DNA from 3 places in the Gottfriedia sp. NPDC058432 genome. Region 1 is predicted to be linked to each of the others. Evidence: riboswitches for the same ligand, from Rfam matches in the RefSeq annotation. Region 1 holds a riboswitch; each other region holds the start of a gene.
The links. Region 1 has a riboswitch for S-adenosylmethionine ahead of ACFWM3_RS23780 (bifunctional homocysteine S-methyltransferase/methylenetetrahydrofolate reductase). Riboswitches for the same ligand answer to the same signal wherever they lie in the genome.

Region 1 (7,872 bases):
AAGTGAACTATGTTACGAATATCAGACACTAAAAAAGTGTCTGATATTCTTTTTTTATCTAGTGCAGCTTTAATTAAAATTAGAGATTATATTAAAAGGATAATGGACTGTTAATTCAGTCTATTTTTTATGTAAAAATATCATTCTTCCTTTCATTTAGGAGTAAATTGTTATACATCCTCCATCAATGGCAAAACTAATGGTAAAAGGAGGAGATTTAAAAGTGACTCAAGATCGATTTGAAGAAGCATATGAAATGTATAGAAATCAAAGTGATGAAGAACAAATGATAGAGGAATCAGTAAATCAAGACAAGGAACATATTGTTGCTGTTCGTAAAAATGAAGATGGTGATTTAATTGGTTTCAGAACGAGTTTAAATCGTGAACTAGATTATCTTCAAGCTTTGCAAGAAGCAAAAAGTGGAAATTTAGCTCATGTGGATGTAATCCATAAGTATGGTCGTGACATCCTTAGAAGTGAACCGGATGGTATTGCAGAAAATAATTTAAGTAATTTACCGGAATTTTAAGACAGAAAAGCTTATAAAAATGAAGTAAACCCACTAGGAATATTCCTCGTGGGTTATATATTAGATATACACATTTGTCTTCAATTGATGTCAAATGTAAGAGAGTGAACATAAATTGCATCAGATTTCAATCTCAATATTCACAATCAAGATGTGACATGTTCTATTTAAATTTTAGAAGAGCTTGTCCATGCTTTAAGATTTGAAAATAATGTGATGAGTCATCTAGCAACCTGAATTCGGTTATTCAGTTGTTCTGTTAAGTCTATTTAAACTTGGTAATTGGAATTGTTCAACGTCTTGGTCTTCAGTTACTGCTCCTTCGTTGTGAGAGGAATCTGTTCTGATTTTGCTTCTTTTGATTTTGCTGTCTCTGATTTTAATTCCTTGCTGTCCGCCTAATTCATCATTATCTCTTCCAGCAATACCACTTCTACCATTTCCATCTGCAAATTGTGAACGATCATTTGCTGTTTGGCTATTGTCTCTAGCATTTTGTCCGCCTTGATTTGCGTTCATACCAACATTTCGATTAATTTGTCCTCCGCCTTCAGCTCTTTGTTCGACTTGGATGCGATTTTCTTTAATTTCAATGTTAATAAAATTAAAATTGATTGCACCATCTGCATTAGCTGCTGCAAGTACCTCTTGAATTTCTTCTTTTATATCTTTGAATTCTTCAAACTCTGCTGCCATAGTAAAAAACACTCCTTTTCTATTATCCTTTCACTATATTCATTTTTAATAGATTCTGATTAGACAATTAATAGATTATTTAACTTTTTAAATAATTTAAAGAAAAAAGTACTCTATTTTTAAAAAGTAAATTTTTTATTTTCTTGAAATGCCCACCATAAATTGTTGTTTTTTCCAAGTATCTGGTACTAATTGCTCGGAATAATTCATTATTTCACATTTAAATCATAGATTAATAATGGAGTGTGATCTAATTGAATCCTTTATTAATAAAAATAGTAAAATCATTTTGCGGTGTAATTGTGATCGACCTGCTATTACTTACTTTTTGCTTGTTACTAGGTAGCTATTTTCATATTTTACATTCGTTTACTTGGTTCGGATTTAAAATAATGGTTTTACCTTTTAGCCTTTTAGCATTTATTATTTCAATTGTTTATTTTAGTAAAAAAATAGAAATCGAAGTATCAGAGGAAATTGATGATTTTGAAGAAATTGAAATTGAGCATTCAACAAGAATGGAAAAATACCATCAGCCTTAAAAAAAATTGAACTGAGGTGGTAAAATGGACCTCGAAAATATTGTTTTACGAAATATTGAAGAGCGGATTAAACGTCTAAGGACGAAACAAGATGAAGAAGGTTCTTGGGAATATTGTTTTGAAGGTTCATTAATAACGGATAGTTTTATGATTTTATTAATGAATGATCTTGAATACAAAAATCAAAAAATATTTGATGGGATTATTGATCGTATCATCAATCTTCAACATCCGAATGGAGCTTGGAAATTATACGAGGATGAGAAAGAGGGAAACTTAAATGCAACAGTACAAGCTTACATAGCTTTATTAATCTCAAAAAAGTATACAAAAGAACATTCAAGTATGAAAAAAGCTGAAAAATTTATTCGTGAAAACGGTGGGATTAAAAAAACACATTTTATGTTAAAGATGATTCTAGCTACTCATGGTTTAATTGAGTATCCTAAATTATTTTACTTTCCTATGAGCTATTTTTTACTACCAGATAAAATGCCGTTAAGTTTATTTGATTTAAGTAATTATGCTAGAGTTCATTTAGTTCCTATGATTCTTTGTATTAATAAGCGATTTAAAGTGAAATTGGATGATGATTTAACGATTGATTATCTTTTAGAAACTAGTGAGGTAGAATGGTTTTACGAAGAGCGAGGGAGTTTTTATCAATTTTTACTTGAAGAAGGTAAAAAGCTAGCTTCATATCCTCTCTATTTTCACCAGAAAGGATATGAAAAGGCTGAAAGATTTATATTAGATCGTATTGAAACAAATGGAACCTTTTATAGTTATGGCAGTTCTACATTTTATATGATTTATGCTTTAATGGCTTTAGGTTATGAAGCTACTTCATCCGTCATTCAAAATGCGCTACAAGGACTTCTTTCATATGCAGCCGATACAGAAGCGGGCCTTCATATTCAAAATTCGCCATCAAAAGTTTGGGATACTGCATTATTGTCATATGCAATTCAAGAAGCTGGTTATCAAGTAAATGATCCGATTGTTTCGAAATCGATTAACTACTTAATCAAAAAACAACAAAATATGAATGGTGACTGGAAGGTTCATGCTAAAAATTTAAGTCCTGGCGGTTGGGGCTTTTCTGACGTTAATTCTTTTATTCCAGATAATGATGATACTGGAGCAGTCTTAAGGGCGCTTGCAAGAAGTTCTTTGGAACAACCAACTATAAGTGAAAGTTGGTTGAGGGGAGTTCATTTTTTACTTGGACTTCAAAATGACGATGGTGGTTGGGGAGCATTCGAAAAAAATGTTACGAATAAATGGTTAACATTTTTACCAATTGAAAATGCAAAAGATGCTATCATCGATCCTTCTACTGCAGATTTAACTGGACGTATATTGGAATTTATTGGACATTATACGACGATTTCAAACGATGATCCAATTGTGAAAAAGGCAGTTGATTGGCTTTTAAAGAACCAAAAATCAAATGGTAGTTGGTATGGTAGATGGGGAATTTGTTATATTTATGGAACTTGGGCAGCGATTACTGGCTTAAGAGCCGTGGGAATTCCTAAAAATCATGAGGCAATTAAAAAAGCTGAGAAATGGTTAGTTAGTATTCAAAATAAAGACGGAGGTTGGGGAGAATCAGGTCTTTCGCCTGTTAAATATAAATATGTTCCTTTAAAATATAGTACGCCTAGTCAAACAGCATGGGCAGTCGATACTTTACTTTCAATCCGTCATAAAGAGGATGAAGTAATTAGAAAAGGGATTAAATTTTTAACTACTCAAAGTGAATTGCCTAATAAAGCATTAACTTATCCAACCGGATTAGGATTACCTGGTCAGTTTTACATTCATTACCATAGCTATAATGAAATTTATCCGCTATTAGCACTAGCACACTATAAAAATAGTTAAATAATACTATTATGTAAACAAAATAAATTTATTTTTGGAAATCTTTCCATAAATGTCTTTTCTTTATCATATAAATATAGTAAACTGTTTTATATTGAATATAACTAAATAATCCTTATCGAGAGTGGTGGAGGGACTGGCCCTTTGAAACCCGGCAACTTTAGCGAAAGCTAAAAAGTGCTAAATCCAGCATGTTTAAAACATGAGAGATAAGGCGTGATCTGTACTTAAACGTCATTCTCTCATTTTTTTGAGGGAATGGCGTTTTTTTATTTTATATAAATGGGAAGTGATTGTATGGGCTTATTGGAAAAGTTAAAAGATGGAATTGTTTTAGGTGACGGCGCAATGGGAACGCTTTTGTATTCTGGCGGACTTCACAGCTGTTTTGAAGAACTTAATATTACTGAGCGTGATCGAATCATTCATATACATGAACAATATATAGATGCTGGTGCAGAAGTGATCCAAACAAATTCGTACGGTGCCAATGCTGGAAAACTGAGACAATATGGTTTGGAAAAGCTGGTTAAGCAAATTAATCAAATGGCTGTTAGAAATGCTAGAGCGGCTTCAAAAGGTAGAGCTTTAGTAATTGGTGGAATAGGTGGAATGAAATATGTAGGTTCTACTTTTACGACACCTTTAGAACGTGAGATGATGCTGCTTGAGCAAGCTTCGGCGTTACTAGAAGAAGGCGTAGATGGAATCATGCTTGAAACATTTTATGATGAAAATGAATTATATGATGCTGTAAATCTATTAAGAGGAAGAACGGATCTACCGATCATTGCACAAGTGACACTACAAGAAATTGGCGTTATGCAAAGTGGTCAATATATTGAAAAGATTCTTCCTAATTTAATTGATTTAGGTGCAGATGTAGTCGGAATCAATTGTCATCTTGGACCACTTCATATGCTGGAATCATTAAATACTGTTTCATTACCAACGAATGGTTATTTATCGGCATTTCCAAATTCAGGATTACCTCTATACAATGAGGGGAAATACGTATACAAATCGAATCCAGAATATTTTGAAGATATGACAAAACCATTTATTGAACAAGGTGTAAGACTAATCGGTGGATGCTGTGGTACAACACCAGCGCATATCGCTGCTTTACGAAGTAAGATTGATACTTTACAACCTGTTACAAAAAAAGAAGTGAAAAACAGAACAATTAAAATTACAATCCCGAAACAAGAAGAGCAAAAGAATGAAACTTTAGCAGAAAAGGCAAAAAAGAGAACGACGATCATTGCAGAGCTAGATCCGCCAAAAACATTACAAACGAGAAAGTTTTTTGAAGGAGCGAAAGCATTACATAGCGCAGGAGCTGATGCAATTACACTAGCAGATAATCCATTAGCTTCACCTAGAATTTCGAATGTGGCGATGGCATCACTACTTCAAAGATTGGATGTACCAGTCTTGACGCATTTAACTTGTAGAGATCGTAATATGATCGGACTTCAATCTCATTTAATGGGGCTATCAACATTAGGATTAAATGAAGTTCTTGCTATTACTGGAGATCCAGCAAGGGTAGGAGATTTTCCAGGTGCAACTTCAGTTTACGATGTAGCATCACTTGAACTTATTCGAATGATTAAGGAAATGAACGATGGTAGGCTTTATTCCGGTAAAAGCTTAGGAAATGGAACGAGGTTTTCTGTTGCTGCTGCTTTTAACCCGAATGTTCGAAAGTTTGATGCCGCAATTAAAAGGCTTGAGAAAAAGGTTGAGGCGGGAGCAGATTATTTTTTAACGCAGCCAATATATGATTTTGAAACGATTGATAAGTTATATGAGTCAACACGTCATATTAAACAGCCAATTTTTATTGGAATTATGCCGCTAGTTAGTAAGAAAAATGCTGATTTTATCCATTATGAAGTTCCAGGAATTACTTTATCTGAAGAGGTAAGAAATAGAATTTCATCAGTTGAACCTGAGAGAGCAGTTGATGAAGGTAAAAAAATTGCAAAAGAGCTTATTGATTATGTTAAGGATAAATTTAACGGGATTTATTTTATCACTCCATTTTTGAAGTATGAAATTACAGAGGACTTAATTCAATTTACTAAAAGCAGCAATAAAGAGGAGATTCAACTATGAAAACATTAGACGTAGCATTAAAAGAAAAAATATTACTTCTTGATGGAGCAATGGGAACGATGATCCAACAAAGAGATTTAACAGCAGAAGACTTTGGTGGAGAAGAATGTGAAGGTTGTAATGAATATTTAGTTGTTACAAGACCAGATGTTATTCAAGAAATTCATGAGGAGTATATAGATGCAGGGTCTGACATTATCGAAACGAACACATTTGGAGCTACAAATATTGTTTTATCCGATTATAATTTACAGCATTTAGATATTGAACTAAATGAAATTGCAGCAAGGATTGCAAAGCAAGCAGTTGTGGCATCTGGTAAAGAGGTATATGTAGCGGGTGCAATGGGGCCAACAACAAAAGCAATTAGTGTTACAGGTGGAGTGACTTTCGATGAACTAATTACTGCATATAATCGACAAGCAACTGGATTAATAAATGGTGGCGTAGATGTTTTATTAGTTGAAACTTGTCAAGATATGAGAAATGTTAAAGCTGCCTGTATTGGGATTAGTAATGCATTTAATGAGTTAAATAAAAAATTACCAGTTATGATTTCCGGAACGATTGAACCAATGGGGACAACATTAGCAGGTCAAACAATTGATGCTTTTTATTTAGCTATTGAACATATTTCTCCTATATCAATTGGATTGAACTGTGCAACAGGACCTGAGTTTATGAGAGATCATGTTCGTACATTGTCAGAACTATCTGAGACATTTGTATCTTGTTATCCAAATGCTGGCTTACCAGATGAGGATGGCCATTATCATGAATCACCAGAATCATTAGCGCATAAAGTACGTGATTTTGCTGAACAAGGTTGGATTAATATTATAGGTGGTTGTTGCGGAACAACGCCTGAACATATTCGAGCAATGAAAGAAGCGATAAATGGAATTACACCTCGTCAACCTAAAAAAAGAGAGGATCATGCTGTTAGTGGTTTAGAATCACTACGCTATGATGATAGTATGAGACCACTTTTCGTTGGTGAAAGAACAAACGTTATTGGATCTCGTAAATTTAAAAACTTAATAGCTGACGGGAAATTTGAAGAAGCTTCAGAGATTGCTAGAGCTCAAGTGAAAAAAGGTGCCCATGTCATCGACGTATGTATGGCAGATCCAGATCGTGATGAAGTTGAAGATATGGAAAATTTCATAAAGCAATTAGTTAATAAAGTAAAAGTTCCAATCATGATTGATTCAACTGATGAAAATGTAATTGAATTAGCACTTACTTATATTCAAGGTAAAGCGATTATTAATTCGATTAATCTTGAAGATGGGGAAGAGCGATTTGAGAAGATTTTACCTTTCATTCATAAATATGGTGCTGCAGTTGTAGTTGGTACGATTGATGAAGATGGTATGGCTGTATCAGCAGAAAGAAAATTGGAAATTGCAAAAAGAAGTTATCAACTATTAACTGAAAAATATAAAATTCGCGCAACAGACATCATCTTTGATCCACTTGTTTTCCCAGTTGGAACAGGTGATACGCAATATATCGGTTCTGCAAAAGCGACAATTGATGGAATTAAATTAATTAAAGATGAATTTCCAGAGTGTTTAACGATTTTAGGTTTAAGTAATATTTCTTTCGGATTACCAAATGCTGGCCGTGAAGTGTTAAATGCTGTTTTCTTATATCATTCTACAAAAGCTGGTCTTGATTATGCGATTGTAAATACTGAGAAACTTGAACGATTCGCTTCAATTCCTGCAGAAGAACGTGAGCTTGCTGAGAATTTATTATTCCATACGTCTCAGGAAACTTTAGATAAATTTGTTGAGCATTTTAGAAATTCAGTAAAGAAAGAAGAAAAACCAAAAGAACAGCTTCCGATTGAAGAAAGATTAGCGGCGTGTGTCATTGAAGGTTCAAAGCAAGGATTAATAGAAGATCTGCAAGCCTGTCTTGACCGTGGTGACATACCGTTAAATATTATTAATGGTCCACTAATGACTGGTATGGATGAAGTAGGAAGACTTTTCAATAATAATGAATTAATCGTAGCTGAAGTATTACAAAGTGCCGAAGTGATGAAAGCATCTGTAAACTTTTTAGAGCAATTTATGG
Region 2 (7,872 bases), on a different contig from region 1:
TTTTACATGTGGATTTTGATTGTGACCCATGAATATCACCTCCAAATTTAGTATGTGCTATATTTCCTACTTACTTTCGGAATTGTTATTAACAATAAGTGGGAAGATTGCTATGCAATTTTCTTCTCTTTTTGGGTATGTTTTCTTGAACGGTTAAGAATTAGTAAAGCCAAAATTGAAAAGAAAATTGGTCCTGCAATCATCCAGATTGTTGAGTTGAAATCACCTTCAATAGCCGGTTGAATAATCGTAAAAAAGTTTGCAAATCCAACAACCAAAATAACGAGAATGCTCGCAAATAAAGAAGATGAATTTGATTTTAAAATTTGAAATGGCTTGTCGATTTGTTCATTTCTTTTAAACATTGGATACGCAATACCTAAAAATATATAAGGTAAAGTCATTGAAACATTTGTCATTAAAGTTATTTTATTAAAAAATGCTGATGCTCCTTGGCCACCAAAGGAAGTAAGGACAATAATGATTGAAACAATTGAAAATTGTACCCACATTGCATTGACAGGCATACCTTTTTCATTTGTGTCAGAAAATTTTGTCGGCCATAAGTATTTTGGTGTGCCTTTAATGATTGTTTTTAACGGTGCATAAATTAATGTGAAAAATGCTCCGGTATATGCAAGAAACATTGATAAACCAGTAATTCTTGCAAACCAAATACCAATTTGATCGGCAGTATGTGATGATAAAGTAAAAGCTTTTCCAAGTTCTAATCCTAAATTGTACATAAGTACATATGTTATGTTCCCTAAATTCGTAGTGCTAGCACTTAAATCATTTGACCAGTTTATAAAGATTCCTACTAAAAAAATGCCTAACGAATATCCTACGGAAATAATAATTGCTGAAATGGTAATCCCTTTTGGAAAGTTCCGTTCAGCGTTCTCCGTCTGATCAACTAAACTACCGATTGCTTCTAGCCCACCATATGCAAAAATCGCAAATACAACAAATGATAGTATCGCAAGGGTTGAAAGATAGTTTGGATTTGGTGAGTGAGCAAATGCTGATGAGAAACTTTTAATCGGTTGAGCAAATTTGCCGCCATTTAATACCAAAATAATGATACTTGTAATTAACAGCACTATATTTAAAGAGAAAACTGTAATACCACCAATTGTTGTAACTTTACTAATGCTTTCAATTCCTTTCGAAGCAAAAAATGTCACAACTAACATCCAAAGTAATGCTAATAATCCGATAGATTGAGTAGAAGTAAGTCCAAATAATGAAAGTGATTGCGTTTTGTCACTACCAAAAATGAACGTTGATAGTGGAATCCAAACCTTTGAGGAGACACTTACCATATAAATTACATAAGAGGAGAACCACATAAAGGTACCTATAAAAGCGAATCTAGGTCCAACCGAATCAGCCATCCATGTATAAATTCCACCTTCTGAATGCTTATATGCAGCTCCGAACTCAGCCATCATAAATGCAAAAGGAATAAAAAACGTTATAGCAGAGAGTAAGTACCATGGAATTGCACTATATCCCATTAAATAAAAAGCGGTTGGTATATTTCCAAAACCATATACAGTGGTAAATACCATTAATATTAAGCCAACAAGTGAAAGTTTTTTACTCAAGATCTCACCCCAATAAATAGTCGATTATAAATGAATAGTAATATTTTCTTCAATAATCGGTAATTTATGAGGACATACACACAGTTAGGTTTAAACTTATTTTTTAGAAATAATAAAGAATAGTTTCGTTCTATTTTTCAAACGCTAAGTTGATTAATAAATACTTAAAATGGTTTTTTGAAAGAGAAAGGATGAAATAAATGAGCTTTAATGAAGTAGTATTTAGGGTCATATGCTCATTTTTTGTTTTATTTATTTTAACGAGATTAATGGGGAAAAAGGAAATTAGTCAATTAGATGTATTTACATTTATAACAGCCATTACAATAGGGAATGTAGCAGCATCTATAACGACATCTAAAACATTAGATATTGAAGATGGGATCATTGGATTAGTTGGCTGGGCAGTTTTGACGATCATCATGGGGTATTTAAGTTTAAAATCTAAATCTTTACGTCGGATGATTCTTGGGGAACCAATTATTTTAATTAGACAAGGAAAAATAATGGAAAATGCATTAAAAAAAGCTAGATTAGATACAGAGCAATTTCAAGGAATGCTTCGTAATGAGAATATTTATTCGTTGAAAGATGTAGAGTACGCTATATTTGAAATTGATGGCAGTCTATCAATTATGAAAACAAAAGATGTTAAAACGAAAAAAAATAAAACATGGAAAAAAACTTTGTTATTTCCAACGTCAACAGCAGTGGTATCTGATGGGGAAGTAAACGAAGATGCATTATCAAATTTAAACTTGGATAAAAAATGGTTAATAGCTCAACTTGAAAGGGTAGGCATAACATCAATTTCAGATGTGTTTTTTGTTGAAGTACAAACAGATGGGTCGTTATATATCGACTACCGAGAAGATCATTTCAATGAAGAAGAAAATTAATTGACTCACATCCTAAAGAGGATATGAGTCAATTTAGTTTTTATAAAAATTATTCGTAAATAGGTACCCAACCTTCAGTCGTAACAAATAATCGAACAGCTACTACTTTACGATCCTCTGCTAAAGTGAAGTAGTGGCGTACATTTGGTGGTACAGAAATTAAATCTCCAGGATTCAAATTAACATGGAAAAAGCCTTCATTTCCCTCGATAATAAACGTACCGTGACCGCTAACGATGAAGCGAACTTCGTCATCCGTATGATGATGCTCACGATTGAAGTTTTTAAGTAATTCATCAAGATTTGGAGTTGCTTCTGAAAGAGTAATAATATCACTCGCTAAATAGCCACGTCTTGATGAAATACTGTCGATTTCAGCTTTAAATGTTTCAAGAATTGCTGCTTTTTCATCATCTGATAAAATAAATTTTTCTTGTAACGAACTATGTAATTGTTCGATATTCCAATTTTCGTAAATTACACCTTGTTCTTCTAAATAAGCTTTTACTTCAACATCACTTGTAATATGATAATCTTTTTTTTCTACCCAAATTGTTGCCATTCTTCATTCCTCCAAATTAATTCTTTATAAATGTATTTTTTTGAATACCTTGTAATGCATATTGGAATAGAAACTCATAAGCTTCTAAATGCTTTTTAGCTTCAAATGCTGATTCGGCCCAAACTGTTATACCATGATTATGAATTAATACAGCACCATGATCATTCTTTATATGTGGAAGAAATTCATTTGCAAGAGTAGGGATATGCGCAAGATTTTTTATGATTGGAATTGTAATTTCTGCATCTTCTTCCCATAATCCTAATGCTTTAATAATTTCGATACCAGAAAAAGATAACTCATCTTGATATGGAAAATCCTTTGTTATAAAGTTATTTGCTAAAGTGTGTACATGAAGTACGCATTTTGCATTTGTATGTTGATAAATTAGCCGATGTAAAATGGCTTCAGCTGATGGTTTTTTTGATTCATCCCAAACAGATTGGTCAAATTCATTAACGAGTAAAAAATCGTCATAAGTATGTTTAGTTTTATCTTTACCACTAGTTGTCACTAAAAAGTTTAAAGGTTCGTCATTTACTTTAATTGATAAATTCCCGCTAGTTCCTAAAAACCAATCTCGATCAGCTAGTACTTTTTTTACTTCACGGATTTCATCATAATGTTTGAAAAAGTCCTTCATACTAGCACCTCCTTCTCTAATGAAGCTCGAATATCATAGAAATTTTCAAAAGGAATGAAAGGTAAAGATAGTTCTTCACATTTATCTTTTAAGAAATCTCGAGCATAAATTAAATTGGCTTCTTTTGCAATTTGTAAGTCAGTAATTGAATCGCCAATGACAATGATAAAATCATTTGATTCACTAAATTTTCTTTTAACAGATGGTTTACACATTCCACAATCATTCGTACAGTTTTCATCACAAGAATGATCCCAATGAATTTTTACAGTTTGGCCCGTAAAGTCAGTACGATTACATAAAATATCCGAAGGTTGAAGGTAATCCGCTAATATAGGATGAACAAAAAAATCTAGCCCGCCACTTACAACTTTTAACGCATATTGTTGAACGCTTACAAATTGAATAAAATCGCTAAAACCATCTCGAATGATAGTACGATCGATTACAAAATCAGTCATTTCTTGTTTTTTCGTTGAAGGAATCGTAGCAAACATTTTCTCTACGCCTTCTCGAATCGATAGATTGCCATTTAATACTTCACTTGTTAATTCACTTACTGAAGGAGGAGCAAATTCTTTAATTAAATTAACGATATTGTCTCCCTCAGTAATTGTTCCATCAAAATCACAAAAAATCTTTATTGCCATTGTTGTTTACCCCCAAAGTTGTAATGCTTTTTGTAGTGATGTATTTGGAAGTGCGTATTCTTTTAGCCCAACTCCAGACAGTGTTGCTGAAATTGCTTCTCTAAATGCATTACCTCCACCAATCGGACCATCCGGATGACCATGAACACCGCCACCAGCGTTGATGACTTGCTCAATTCCAAAATCTTGAATTAATTGAGGCACTAGCGCAGGGTGAATTCCAGCAGAAGGTACTGGGAATGTCTCTTTTAATCCATTTGATACAGTTAAATTTTCAGCGATTTTTAAAGCTGTCTCTTTTTGTAATGCAACTGAACCATATGGCGAAGGGAATAGACTAAAATCTGCACCTGCAATTCGTAAAAGTTTCCCTAATAATAATCCTGCGTCAATTCCATAAATTGGTGATGCTGTAAACGCACCCGAAACAGCAGGATGGGCCATAATTGGAACATTAATTGATGGATCCTCTGCCAAACCTTGAAGTACATCAATTCCATACGAGAATACATTTAATAAAAATACATCCGCACCAGCTTCTGCAGCACGTAATGCTTTTTCTTTTAACTCATATGTACGGCCAGTTAAATTCACCGCGTATAATGTTTTGTGTCCTGTTTTTTCATAAACTTGGTTCAAAATATTTTTTCCGTGAGTGACGCGATCTGTTATAGATGTATTCGTGTCAAAAAGTATCTCGTCGTCTTTAATTAAATCAACGCCGCCTAAAGCTTGCTTTTTTAATTCCTCTGAAATGTATTGAATGTCTCTGCCGATTATTGATTTGAAAATGCTCATTAATAAAGGTCGATCATATACATCCAATTTTTCTCGAATGCCTTTAATACCAAATTTTGGACCCGGAAATAAATTTAAAATGTCATCAGTAAAATTTAAATCTATTAGTTTAATTTCGCCATCAAGGGATAGCTTACCGAAAACTGTTGTTAAAATAGCTGGAAGATCAGCTGAAAAATTTAAGCTAGGATAATAAATTTCAATAATCCCTTTTGTTGGTTTATATCCTAAAAAGTTAACGATATTTTCTTCGCATTCTATTTCACGAACTGAAAGAACTTTACCTTTATGCTTTTGTAATTGAATTTGATCATTTTGAGGTAATGACGTCCAAGAACCAACCGTTAAACCTAGAGCGATTGACTCTGCCTTTTTTTCTAAATGATGATTTTTATCATAAACTTGGTAAGTTGCTATTACTCCACTCATTTCAAAACCTCCAAAAAGTTTTAATCAAACAAAAAACCTCTCCACTAAGGAGAGGTTTACCTACACCTTATCTGTCAGCAAATGCTGCGAGAATTAGCACCGTACTAGTTAACTAGCCGGTTGCCGGGTTTCGTCGGGCTCGGTCCCTCCACCTACTCTGAATAAAGTTAATATTTAATTTTGAATTATTAATCTAATCGCATTATTTCATGAACAATCATAATTGTCAAACATTAAATTTTGAAAATACTTCAATCTCTTTTAATCTAGCAACTGTTTCCTTCAGTCTATCAGTATCTGATAGTAGGCCGACTCTTACATACCCTTCACCATATTCTCCAAATCCATTTCCTGGAGCGACTGCAATATGAGCCTTTTCAAGTAATAGATCAGCAAATTCCTGTGATGTAAAACCTGCTGGAATTTTTAGCCATGCAAAAAAGGACCCTGCTGGTGCAGTTACTTCCCATCCAATTTCGTGACAACCGCTAATAAATACATTTCTACGCTCTTCATAAAGTGCTAATAGTTGTTTTACACTTTCTTGAGATTCTGTAAGCGCAACAGCGGCAGCTTCTTGAACAGCAGGGAAGATGCTAACGTAAAGATGATCCTGTAATAGATTAATTGCTGAAATAACCTCTTTATTTCCAACTGCAAAACCGATTCTCCAACCAGCCATATTATAAGTTTTAGAGAGGGTATAAATTTCAATCCCGCATTCCTTTGCTCCTGGCGTTTGAAGAAAACTTAAAGGTTTTTTGCCGTCAAAACCAAATGCGCCATAAGCAAAATCATGACAAACTGTAATTTGATTATTTCTTGCAAGCTTAACTGTTTCTTTAAAAAATTCTTCTGTTGCGATAGCGCCAGTGGGATTATTTGGATAATTGATAAATAATATTTTACTAGCATCCAAAACATCCTGAGGAATTAATTTATAATCTGGTAAAAATTGATTTTGTTCAAGTAATGGAAGCATGTATGGTACTGTTTTTGAAAGAGATATACCAGATAAATAGTCTGGATAGCCTGGATCTGGAACTAAAATTGTATCTCCAGCGTCACATAAACAAAGTGGTAGCTCAACTAATCCAGCTTTTCCACCGAATAATATGGCTACTTCTTCCTCTGGGTCTAAATCAACATCATACTCTCGTTTATAAAATTCTACAACAGCATTTTTTAGAGAGCTCATCCCTCTAAACGGAGAATAACGATGAGTTAAAGGGTTTTCAACAGACTTTTGTAATGCTTTTATAATATGGTCGGGTGTTGGCTGATCTGGATTTCCTTGACCAAGATTAATGACATCGTGACCATTACTAATTGACTGATTCACTTTTTGGACTAGTGAAGCAAAAAATTGTTTAGGTAAATTGTTTAATAGTTTACTATGATTCAAGTTAATCACTCCAAAAATATAATTAATTTAAGTTGATTAAATCGTTACTTAATCGAATGATTTTCAGGAACGATTGTTGCAATAACTTTCACCATCATATATGCTCGATTTAAAAATGTCTATAAAATTTAGAATAGGGTGAATAAATTGTGATTAAAATTGCGTGTATTCAATCTGACGTTATTTTAGGTAAATCAAAGTCTAATTTAGAGAAAATGAAAACTCAAATAAACGAAGCTGTTAAAGAAAATGTTCAGGTTATCGTATTACCAGAGTTATGGACAACAGGCTATTGTTTGGAAGAGATTGGCTTGCACACAGGTGAACAAGAAGCGATTATTTCTGAACTTCAGTCGATTGCAAAATCAAATAATGTAATATTGATTGCTGGTTCGTTCCCAATTGCAAGAGAAAATGGGGTAACGAATACGTTAATTGTTATTAGCAATACTGGTGAATTAGTAAAATCTTATGATAAAGTTCATTTGTTCCAGTTAATGAACGAGCATCACTATCTTCAATCAGGGGAAACAGACGGTCTTTTTGAAATCGAGGGATTAACAGCTGCAGGTTTTGTTTGCTATGATTTGCGTTTTCCTGAATGGATTGGAGCTCATTCTCAAAAAGGTGCAAAAGTTTTATTTTTTGTCGCTGAATGGCCAATTCAAAGAATGAATCATTGGGAAATCTTGTTAAAAGCAAGAGCAATTGAAAATCAGTGTTATGTTGTTGCTTGTAATCGAGTAGGAAAAGATTTAGCGAATACATTTGGCGGAGGATCAATGATCATTGACCCTTGGGGAGAAGTAATTTCCAAAGGTAGCACGAATGAAGAAATCGTATTCGGTGAAATTGATCCGAAAAAAGTCGATGAAA
Region 3 (7,872 bases), on a different contig from region 1:
TTTTTCGTTTAATTAGAGGTTCATGAGTAGGGAGAAAAAGGGGAATCCGAAATTTAGTAACTCAATTAAGGGTTCATTTTTAAATAATGTAGACTTATATCTATTTTAAATGTTAAAAGAAAAGGAAAATAGGAATTTGAATAGAATGGATAGGCTTTTATTTTGACATACTAAAAAATATGAAAAGAAATAAAAGGAGGGAAGCATAAGATGAGAAGTCAACTGGCAGTAATAAATGCGCTTAAGCAAGAATTTGAGGGAGCAAAAGATTTAATTGTCCATTCATTTGAATATTATGAACAACAAATTTGTTTGATCTATCTTCAAGATCTATGTGACGCGGATAAAATTAAAACTGATATCATCCAACCACTTATGCTTTGTGATAAAGAAAGTAAATTTCTGTTACACTTACTCTCCCAATCTAATTGTGAGTCGATTCAAAACAAAAGGTATTTAGGGGAATATATAATTTCTGGTAACGTGTTAATTTTCATATCGAATGGGATATATGCTTTTAATGCAATTCGTGCTATGGATACTGAATCTGTAGAAGCTTCAGTAGAAACATCAGTTCAAGGACCACAAAAAGCTTTTTCACATGACCTCAGTACAAATATAGCGATAATTCGTAAAAGATATCCTTCCAATAAATTAAGCATTGAGTATCAAACAGTTGGAACAATCTCAAAAACAAATATAGCAATACTTTATGATGTTAATTATGCAGATCAAAAGGTAATTGATGAATTAAAAAGTCGTCTTAAGAGGGTAAAGATGGATGTAATACAAGCAGCTGGTCAATTAGAAAGGATACTTTCTGATAAAAAGATTCATTTATTTCCTACCATGATGATAACAGAAAGACCTGATCGAACTGTTTCAAATCTTGCCCAAGGTAAGGTTATTATTGTTATGGATGGAACGCCATTTTCTTTGATTACGCCTACTGTATTTTTTGATTTTATAGCTTCAATGGATGACTTATATCATTCTTTCTGGATAAAAAAACTTTTGCAATCAATAAGATATATTGCCCTTATTATAACATTGGTGTTACCTGCTTTTTATATTGCAATTACCTCGTATAACCCGGAAATATTAAGGTCCCAACTTACTTTGACGATTGCAGGTAGTAGGGCAGGAGTTCCTTATCCATCATTTTTTGAAGTGCTTTTTATGATGTTAGCTGTTGAAATGTTAGTTGAAGCTAGTATTAGACTACCACGAGTAATTGGCCCAACTGCTACTACTGTTGGTGGACTTATACTTGGTCAAGCTGCACAACAAGCACAACTTGTAAGTTCCATCATGATTATTATTACTGCATTTGTTGCCATTTCTAATTTTACGGTCCCAATCAGTGCAATGAGTTTCGCAATTCGATGTATTAGATACCCACTGATTATATTAGCAACTCTATTTGGGTTGGTCGGATTAGTTGGAGGTATGCTTGTACTTATCTGTTATTTTGCTAATAAGCGAAGCTTTGGGACTCCTTTTTTAGCGATTGAATGGGGATCTTCCGATAAAATTGAAACGATAACTGAGAACCCAAAGGGGGGGCAAAGCTAGTTGACCCGTCACTTTTACTATACTGTACTGCTAACAATGATGTTGAATATTATTATCAATGTACCAATGATTTTAATTGGCGAGCGTTTTAATGGGTCTCTTATATCTATGGTGTTAAGTGTTTTGATTGGTGGAATATTTATTTATTTGTTTACGATCGGAATAAGTAAATTTCCTAATAAAGGATTGCCCGAAATTTTTAACAATAGACTACCTAAACTTGTTAAAAACATTTACTTAGCATTTTTAGGCGTAATGTGGTTGGCTGCAGGGGCATTTGTTTTAATTTCTTTCACATATATTACTGTACTGTATTTAAATACTGAGTTAAATATGGGATATGTTTTAGCTTTTTTTCTAATTATTGTTATTTATGGAGCAAATTGTTATACAGAATCAATCCTCAACGTTATTGAAATAATGGTACTAGTAGCTACTCCAGTTGTTTTTTTTATCGTTTATAAAGCTATGGCAAGCAATTATTTTTATTTCGTCCATATTAAAAGAATACTCCATTATTTTTGGCAAATGCCTAACTATAGTTCTATTTCAGCTGCTACTTATTTTTTTACAGGCTATATAAATCTAGCGATCATCAATCGTTATCTTGAAACGAAAAAGGTTGTTAAATTTCTGTGGATTTTACCTTTAATCGGATTCGTTGTAATTAGTTTTACATTTTTCGTCCCAATTGCTTTTTTAGGTGTTAAAGGGATTAATGATGTAGTGTTTCCTTGGGTCTTCATAACTGATTCTCTAAGAATGGAATATGGGTTTATCGAAAGAGTGCTATATTTGATGCTTTATATATTCCTTTTGTTGTCACTATTATTTAGCATATTAACATGGCATGTTGGTTTAAAACTATTTGAAGGAATGTTTTTTAATTATAATTTGAAACCCGCTAAAAAAAGGAAATTTTATGGATATATGATCTTTCTATTTTTTGGAGCCGTTACGATGACACTGCAGACATTTACGAACGAAAGAGAATTATTTGATCTGATTAAAATATGGCAAAATATCCGTTTTCCTGCTGAAGGCATATTAGTAGTGTTAATTTTTTTCTTATCACGGAGGCAAAGAGCATGAACCGTATTTTAACGTTGTTGTTAATTATGGAATTAAGTTTTATGTCTGGTTGCCAATTACTCGATGTTGATAAACGTTTTTTTGTCGTAGCGATAGGAATCGATCATACAGATGAAAATGGCGTCTACCTTGTGTCAGTGAAATTAGCCATCCCATCAGCACAAATTGGAGCGGGAAAGTCTAATTTTCAAATTATTTCTCAAAAATCAACTTCAGTTTCTGAGGCCATTAGAATAATCCAATCTTTAGTAGATAAAAAATTAGATTTTGCTCAATGTAGGGTAATCGTTATCGATAAAGAGCTACTAGTTGAAAACCAAATTGATTTGATGAAGTGGTTTATTAAACGGCCAGATATTCAAGGTGTTGCTTATGTAGCTGTAGGAGAACCTACTGCAAAAGAAGCTTTATCATGGAGGGTTAAATCAGAGAGATTAGCGGGTAACGCTGTTGTGTTAGCTTTTAATGAAGAATCAAATAGGTCACCATATGTAATGTCAGAGATACTTAATGATTATTATATGCGATTGATAGAAAACGGTATAGATCCATATTTACCTATTATTGAACCGTTCGATAGTTCCTTTAAAATTAATACTTCCGCAGTTTTTAAAGGAACAAAATTTAAAGCAGTATTAAATCGTGATGAAACAAGGATGCTTAATGAGCTCTTAAATCCCAAAGTAACAACATTAATTAATGTTGGAAAAGGAAAAAATCAATTTTACATAAGTGCTGAAAATACGAAAACTGACATGAAAATTGTTATGCCTAAAAATAAAAAGCCATATCTAGACGTTCATATAAAGGTAAAAGGATTTATTGAGGAATCTAATAAGACACTACATCAAAATAGAGAATTGAAAGAGTATGAGAAAAAAGCATCAATCATTATGAGCTCAAGAACAAAAAAATTTCTAGAACGTCTACAGGAATTAAATGTTGATCCACTTGGACTTGGGTTAAACTATCAAGCAAAATACGGAGTGACAAAAAAAGAAATAAATAAGTGGGAAGAAATTTATCCAAAAATTGAATTTCGAGTAAAATCAGAAGTGAAACTAAAGGGAACTGGTACTATGTATTAAATTCGATTTAATTTCAATTAAATAATTATAAAATTTTATTTTTTCTAATAAATACAACGAAGAAAGCGCTATCTCAATAAAGATGTTTAATTTCCCTTATTGACAATCTGTTTACTAGGATTTATGATTCAGTTAAAGAAATTACATAATTCAAACTTATCGAGAGTGACCGAGGGATCAGGCCCTATGACGTCCGGCAACCTCCTTATTTAGGAACGGTGCCACTTCCTGCAGAATGAAATCATTCTGATAGATAAGTCGAAAACAATTGTTTCCGATGCCTCTTTCTGAATGAAAGAGGCTTTTTTCTTTTTTTATTTATTTACGCGGAAGGTTAAACAAAACTGAATTTCACTATATATAAACCCAACTTAACCAATGCGAAAACTAGACAATTTTAATGATAAAGGAGAGAATAGAAATGAAATATGGTTTTTGGTTACCGATTTTTGGAGGATGGTTACGTAATGTGGATGACGAAAGAATGCCACCAACATTTGAATATGCTAAAGAGGTTATTCAATCAGCTGAAAGATGGGGATACTCGACTACTTTAATAGCTGAATTATATTTAAACGATATTAAAGGTCCGGAGCATGATTCACTTGAAGCTTGGTCAACAGCAGCGGCACTTGCTACAGTGACGGAAAAAATCGAAATTATGACTGCGATTCGTCCAGGTTTTCATAATCCTGCAGTAACAGCAAAAATGGCTGCTAATATTGATCAAATCAGTAACGGCCGTTTTACGCTAAACGTCGTTTCTGCATGGTGGGCAGAAGAAGCTCGTCAATATGGCGGTATTTTTACAGAACATGATGAGCGTTATGCTCGGACAGAGGAGTTTATTGATGTTCTTAAAGGCTTATGGACAGAAGAAACGTTCAATTATTCAGGTAAATATTACGACTTAAAGGATACAAAGCTTGCTCCAAAACCAGTTCAAAGACCAAATCCGATTCTATATGCAGGCGGAGAAAGTGAAAAAGGAAAGCAAACGATTGTAGAAAAGTGCGACGCATATGTGATGCACGGTGGAACAGTTGAAGAAATTAATCAGAAAGTAACAGATATGAAGGTGCGCCGTGAACAAACAGGAAATGCACCATTAAGTTCTTTCGGTATGGCCGCTTATATTATTTGTAGAGATACAGAAGAAGAGGCTTTGGCTGAGCTAGAAAAAATTACGACTGTGAAAGATTCAAGCGGGTATGCAGGCTTTAAAGACTTCACTACAAAATCACAATTAGAACAACAAATCCAATTACAAGATTACTCAGTTTCAAATCGTGGTCTTAGACCAAATCTAGTAGGAACACCAGAGCAAATTGCAGAACGAATTTTACAATATGAAGAAGCTGGCCTAGACTTATTATTATTACAATTTTCACCTCAACTTGAGGAAATGGAACGCTTTTCAAAACAAGTTATGCCATTAGTAGAACAAAAACGTAGTTTAATAAAGAACTAGAAAGGGGATTTAAAGATGAGCAAAGTATACGTAATTCATGAAAATAGTGAGTGGACTGTGCATTTAACAAAAAGATTAGAGGAGCTTGGAGTTCCTTATGAGGAATGGCATTTAGACGAAGGTACGGTAGATTTATCAACTGCACCACCAGAAGGGATCTTTTATAGCCGAATGAGTGCGTCCTCTCATACACGTGATCATCGTTTTGCAGCCGAGTTTACTGGTCAAGTATTAGCTTGGCTTGAAGCACATGGTCGTACGGTGTTGAATGGAACGAATGCCTTGAAGCTAGAAGTTAGTAAGGTTTTACAATATTTAGAGCTAAACAAGTATGCTGTGAAGACTCCTAAAACGATCGCAGCAGTTGGAAAACAAAACATTATTAAGGCAGCTAAAAACTTTGCTGGACAGTCATTTATTACGAAACATAATCGTGCTGGTAAAGGGTTAGGGGTTCAACTATTTCATAGTATCGAAGCTTTAAAAGCTTATGTGGAAGGACCTACCTTTGAAGAACCAGTTGATGGAATTACACTGATTCAGGAATACATTCAATCCCCTGAAAGCTACATCACTCGTTGTGAATTTGTAGGAGGAAACTTTGTTTATGCAGTTAAAGTTGATACTTCGGAAGGTTTTGAACTTTGCCCAGCTGATGCGTGCCAAATTGGTGATTTATTCTGCCCAGTAGGAGAAGAAGTAGAAGAGAAACCTAAGTTCCAAATCATTGAAGGCTTTGAGGACGAAATTATTGAGAAATATAAAGAGGTTCTAGCTAAAAATAATGTCCAAGTTGCCGGAATCGAATTTATCAGAAATGCTGAAGGTACAATTTTTACGTATGATATCAATACAAATACCAACTATAACTCAGATGCAGAAGAAAAAGCTGGAAAATTCGGAATGCTCGAATTAGCTTCATTTTTAAAGAAGACTTTGGAAGAAAAATACACTACAACAGTAACGGCTTAAGAAAATCTATTTAGAATAACGGTAAAAAGCTCAGACCTACACGCAACAAAGGTTTGGGCTTTTTTATGTTTAGTTTATTAAATTTTTTCTTGAACTAAGAGTAATAGGCAATTATTTGAGAGGAATATGCTAACGATTAAAATTAATATATTGATAATATAGGATTGTAAGTTGTTATTAAGTTTTGAGACTAAAAAAGGTCAAATGATTTCGTACCACTTGATTTTTAAAATATGCTTTTAAGATTCAAAAGGGGGATACAAATGAAAAAGACTTTTTATTTAATGAGACATGGTCAAACATTATTTAATAAAAGAAGGAAGATTCAAGGTTGGTGTGATTCACCTCTAACAGAATTAGGAATTAAACAAGCGGAGGCTGCTGCAAAGTATTTTAAAGAACAAAATATTATTTTCGATCATGCCTATTGTTCTACATCAGAAAGAGCGAGTGATACGTTAGAAATCGTGACAGAATTACCGTATACAAGATTAAAAGGATTAAAAGAATGGAATTTTGGAACGTTTGAAGGTGAAAGTGAAGATTTAAATCCACCACTACCTTATGGTGACTTTTTTGTTAAGTTTGGCGGAGAAGACCAAAAAGAATTGCAACAACGAATTGCTACTACATGTCAAAAAATAATGGATGAAGATAATGAAGTGGTATTAGCTGTTTCACACGGAGCAGCATTGAGAAATTTTATGAGGTACTGGGAACACAAAAGCTCTATCACACAACAAAATCGAATTGGAAATTGTTGCATTTTGAAGTTTGAATATGAGAAGAGGGAATTTAAATTAGTTGAGATTATCAATCATAATTTTAGTGATGTAGTCCAAGTATAGTTTTATAAGATTAATAGATTACATATTTTTGAAAGTGAGGAAATTAAAATGGAATATACAAAGCTTGGGAATACAGGATTAGAAATATCTAGACTTTGCCTTGGCTGTATGGGATTTGGAGATGCAAAACGTTGGATCCATCCATGGGTAATCGATGAGGAGAGCAGCCGTACAATTATTAAAAAAGCACTAGACCTAGGTATCAACTTTTTTGATACGGCGAATGTCTATTCAGATGGTACTAGTGAAGAATTTGTTGGTAGAGCTTTAAAAGATTATGCCAATCGAGATGAAATAGTACTAGCTACGAAGGTTTATTTCCCTATGCACAAAGGTCCGAATGGTTCCGGACTTTCCCGCAAGCATATTATGAGTGAAATTGATAAAAGTCTTAAACGCCTCGGAACAGATTATGTGGATTTATATCAAATCCATCGTTGGGATTATAACACACCAATCGAAGAAACAATGGAGGCACTTCATGATTTAGTGAAGGCTGGTAAGGTAAGGTATATCGGTGCTTCCGCTATGTATGCTTGGCAGTTTTTGAAGGCTTTACATGTTGCAGAGAAAAATGGATGGACCAAATTTGTCTCAATGCAAAATCATCTCAACCTCATATATCGTGAAGAGGAAAGGGAGATGCTGCCTCTTTGTAAGGAAGAAAAAATCGGCGTAATTCCATATAGCCCACTTGCATCAGGAAGATTGACACGTGATTGGTCAAATACGACGTTAAGATCTGAAACTGATGAAACTCAAAAATCTAAATATGGTGCAACTGAAAATACAGACAGACTTGTTGTGGAGCGAGTTGCAGAGATTG

Region 2: another riboswitch for S-adenosylmethionine. It lies ahead of ACFWM3_RS18035 (2,3-diketo-5-methylthiopentyl-1-phosphate enolase); the one in region 1 lies ahead of ACFWM3_RS23780 (bifunctional homocysteine S-methyltransferase/methylenetetrahydrofolate reductase).
Region 3: another riboswitch for S-adenosylmethionine. It lies ahead of ACFWM3_RS19610 (LLM class flavin-dependent oxidoreductase); the one in region 1 lies ahead of ACFWM3_RS23780 (bifunctional homocysteine S-methyltransferase/methylenetetrahydrofolate reductase).

What each region holds. Positions count from the first base shown of each region.
Region 1 is NZ_JBHXLC010000040.1:5,826-13,697, reverse strand. Features, by position in the region: gene ACFWM3_RS23800 (DUF3892 domain-containing protein) at 257-532, shown strand; gene ACFWM3_RS23795 (hypothetical protein) at 776-1,228, opposite strand; gene ACFWM3_RS23790 (hypothetical protein) at 1,483-1,770, shown strand; gene ACFWM3_RS23785 (terpene cyclase/mutase family protein) at 1,795-3,660, shown strand; SAM riboswitch class I at 3,773-3,876, shown strand; gene ACFWM3_RS23780 (bifunctional homocysteine S-methyltransferase/methylenetetrahydrofolate reductase) at 3,958-5,784, shown strand; gene metH (methionine synthase) at 5,781-7,872, shown strand, end outside.
Region 2 is NZ_JBHXLC010000020.1:36,589-44,460, forward strand. Features, by position in the region: gene ACFWM3_RS18005 (hypothetical protein) at 1-30, opposite strand, end outside; gene yjeM (glutamate/gamma-aminobutyrate family transporter YjeM) at 111-1,610, opposite strand; gene ACFWM3_RS18015 (DUF421 domain-containing protein) at 1,811-2,509, shown strand; gene ACFWM3_RS18020 (cupin domain-containing protein) at 2,559-3,071, opposite strand; gene ACFWM3_RS18025 (methylthioribulose 1-phosphate dehydratase) at 3,088-3,714, opposite strand; gene ACFWM3_RS18030 (2-hydroxy-3-keto-5-methylthiopentenyl-1-phosphate phosphatase) at 3,711-4,364, opposite strand; gene ACFWM3_RS18035 (2,3-diketo-5-methylthiopentyl-1-phosphate enolase) at 4,371-5,591, opposite strand; SAM riboswitch class I at 5,656-5,759, opposite strand; gene ACFWM3_RS18040 (pyridoxal phosphate-dependent aminotransferase) at 5,818-7,005, opposite strand; gene ACFWM3_RS18045 (carbon-nitrogen family hydrolase) at 7,149-7,872, shown strand, end outside.
Region 3 is NZ_JBHXLC010000024.1:24,107-31,978, forward strand. Features, by position in the region: gene ACFWM3_RS19595 (spore germination protein) at 211-1,575, shown strand; gene ACFWM3_RS19600 (GerAB/ArcD/ProY family transporter) at 1,576-2,667, shown strand; gene ACFWM3_RS19605 (Ger(x)C family spore germination protein) at 2,664-3,755, shown strand; SAM riboswitch class I at 3,909-4,015, shown strand; gene ACFWM3_RS19610 (LLM class flavin-dependent oxidoreductase) at 4,177-5,226, shown strand; gene ACFWM3_RS19615 (ATP-grasp domain-containing protein) at 5,242-6,198, shown strand; gene ACFWM3_RS19620 (histidine phosphatase family protein) at 6,462-7,046, shown strand; gene ACFWM3_RS19625 (aldo/keto reductase) at 7,095-7,872, shown strand, end outside.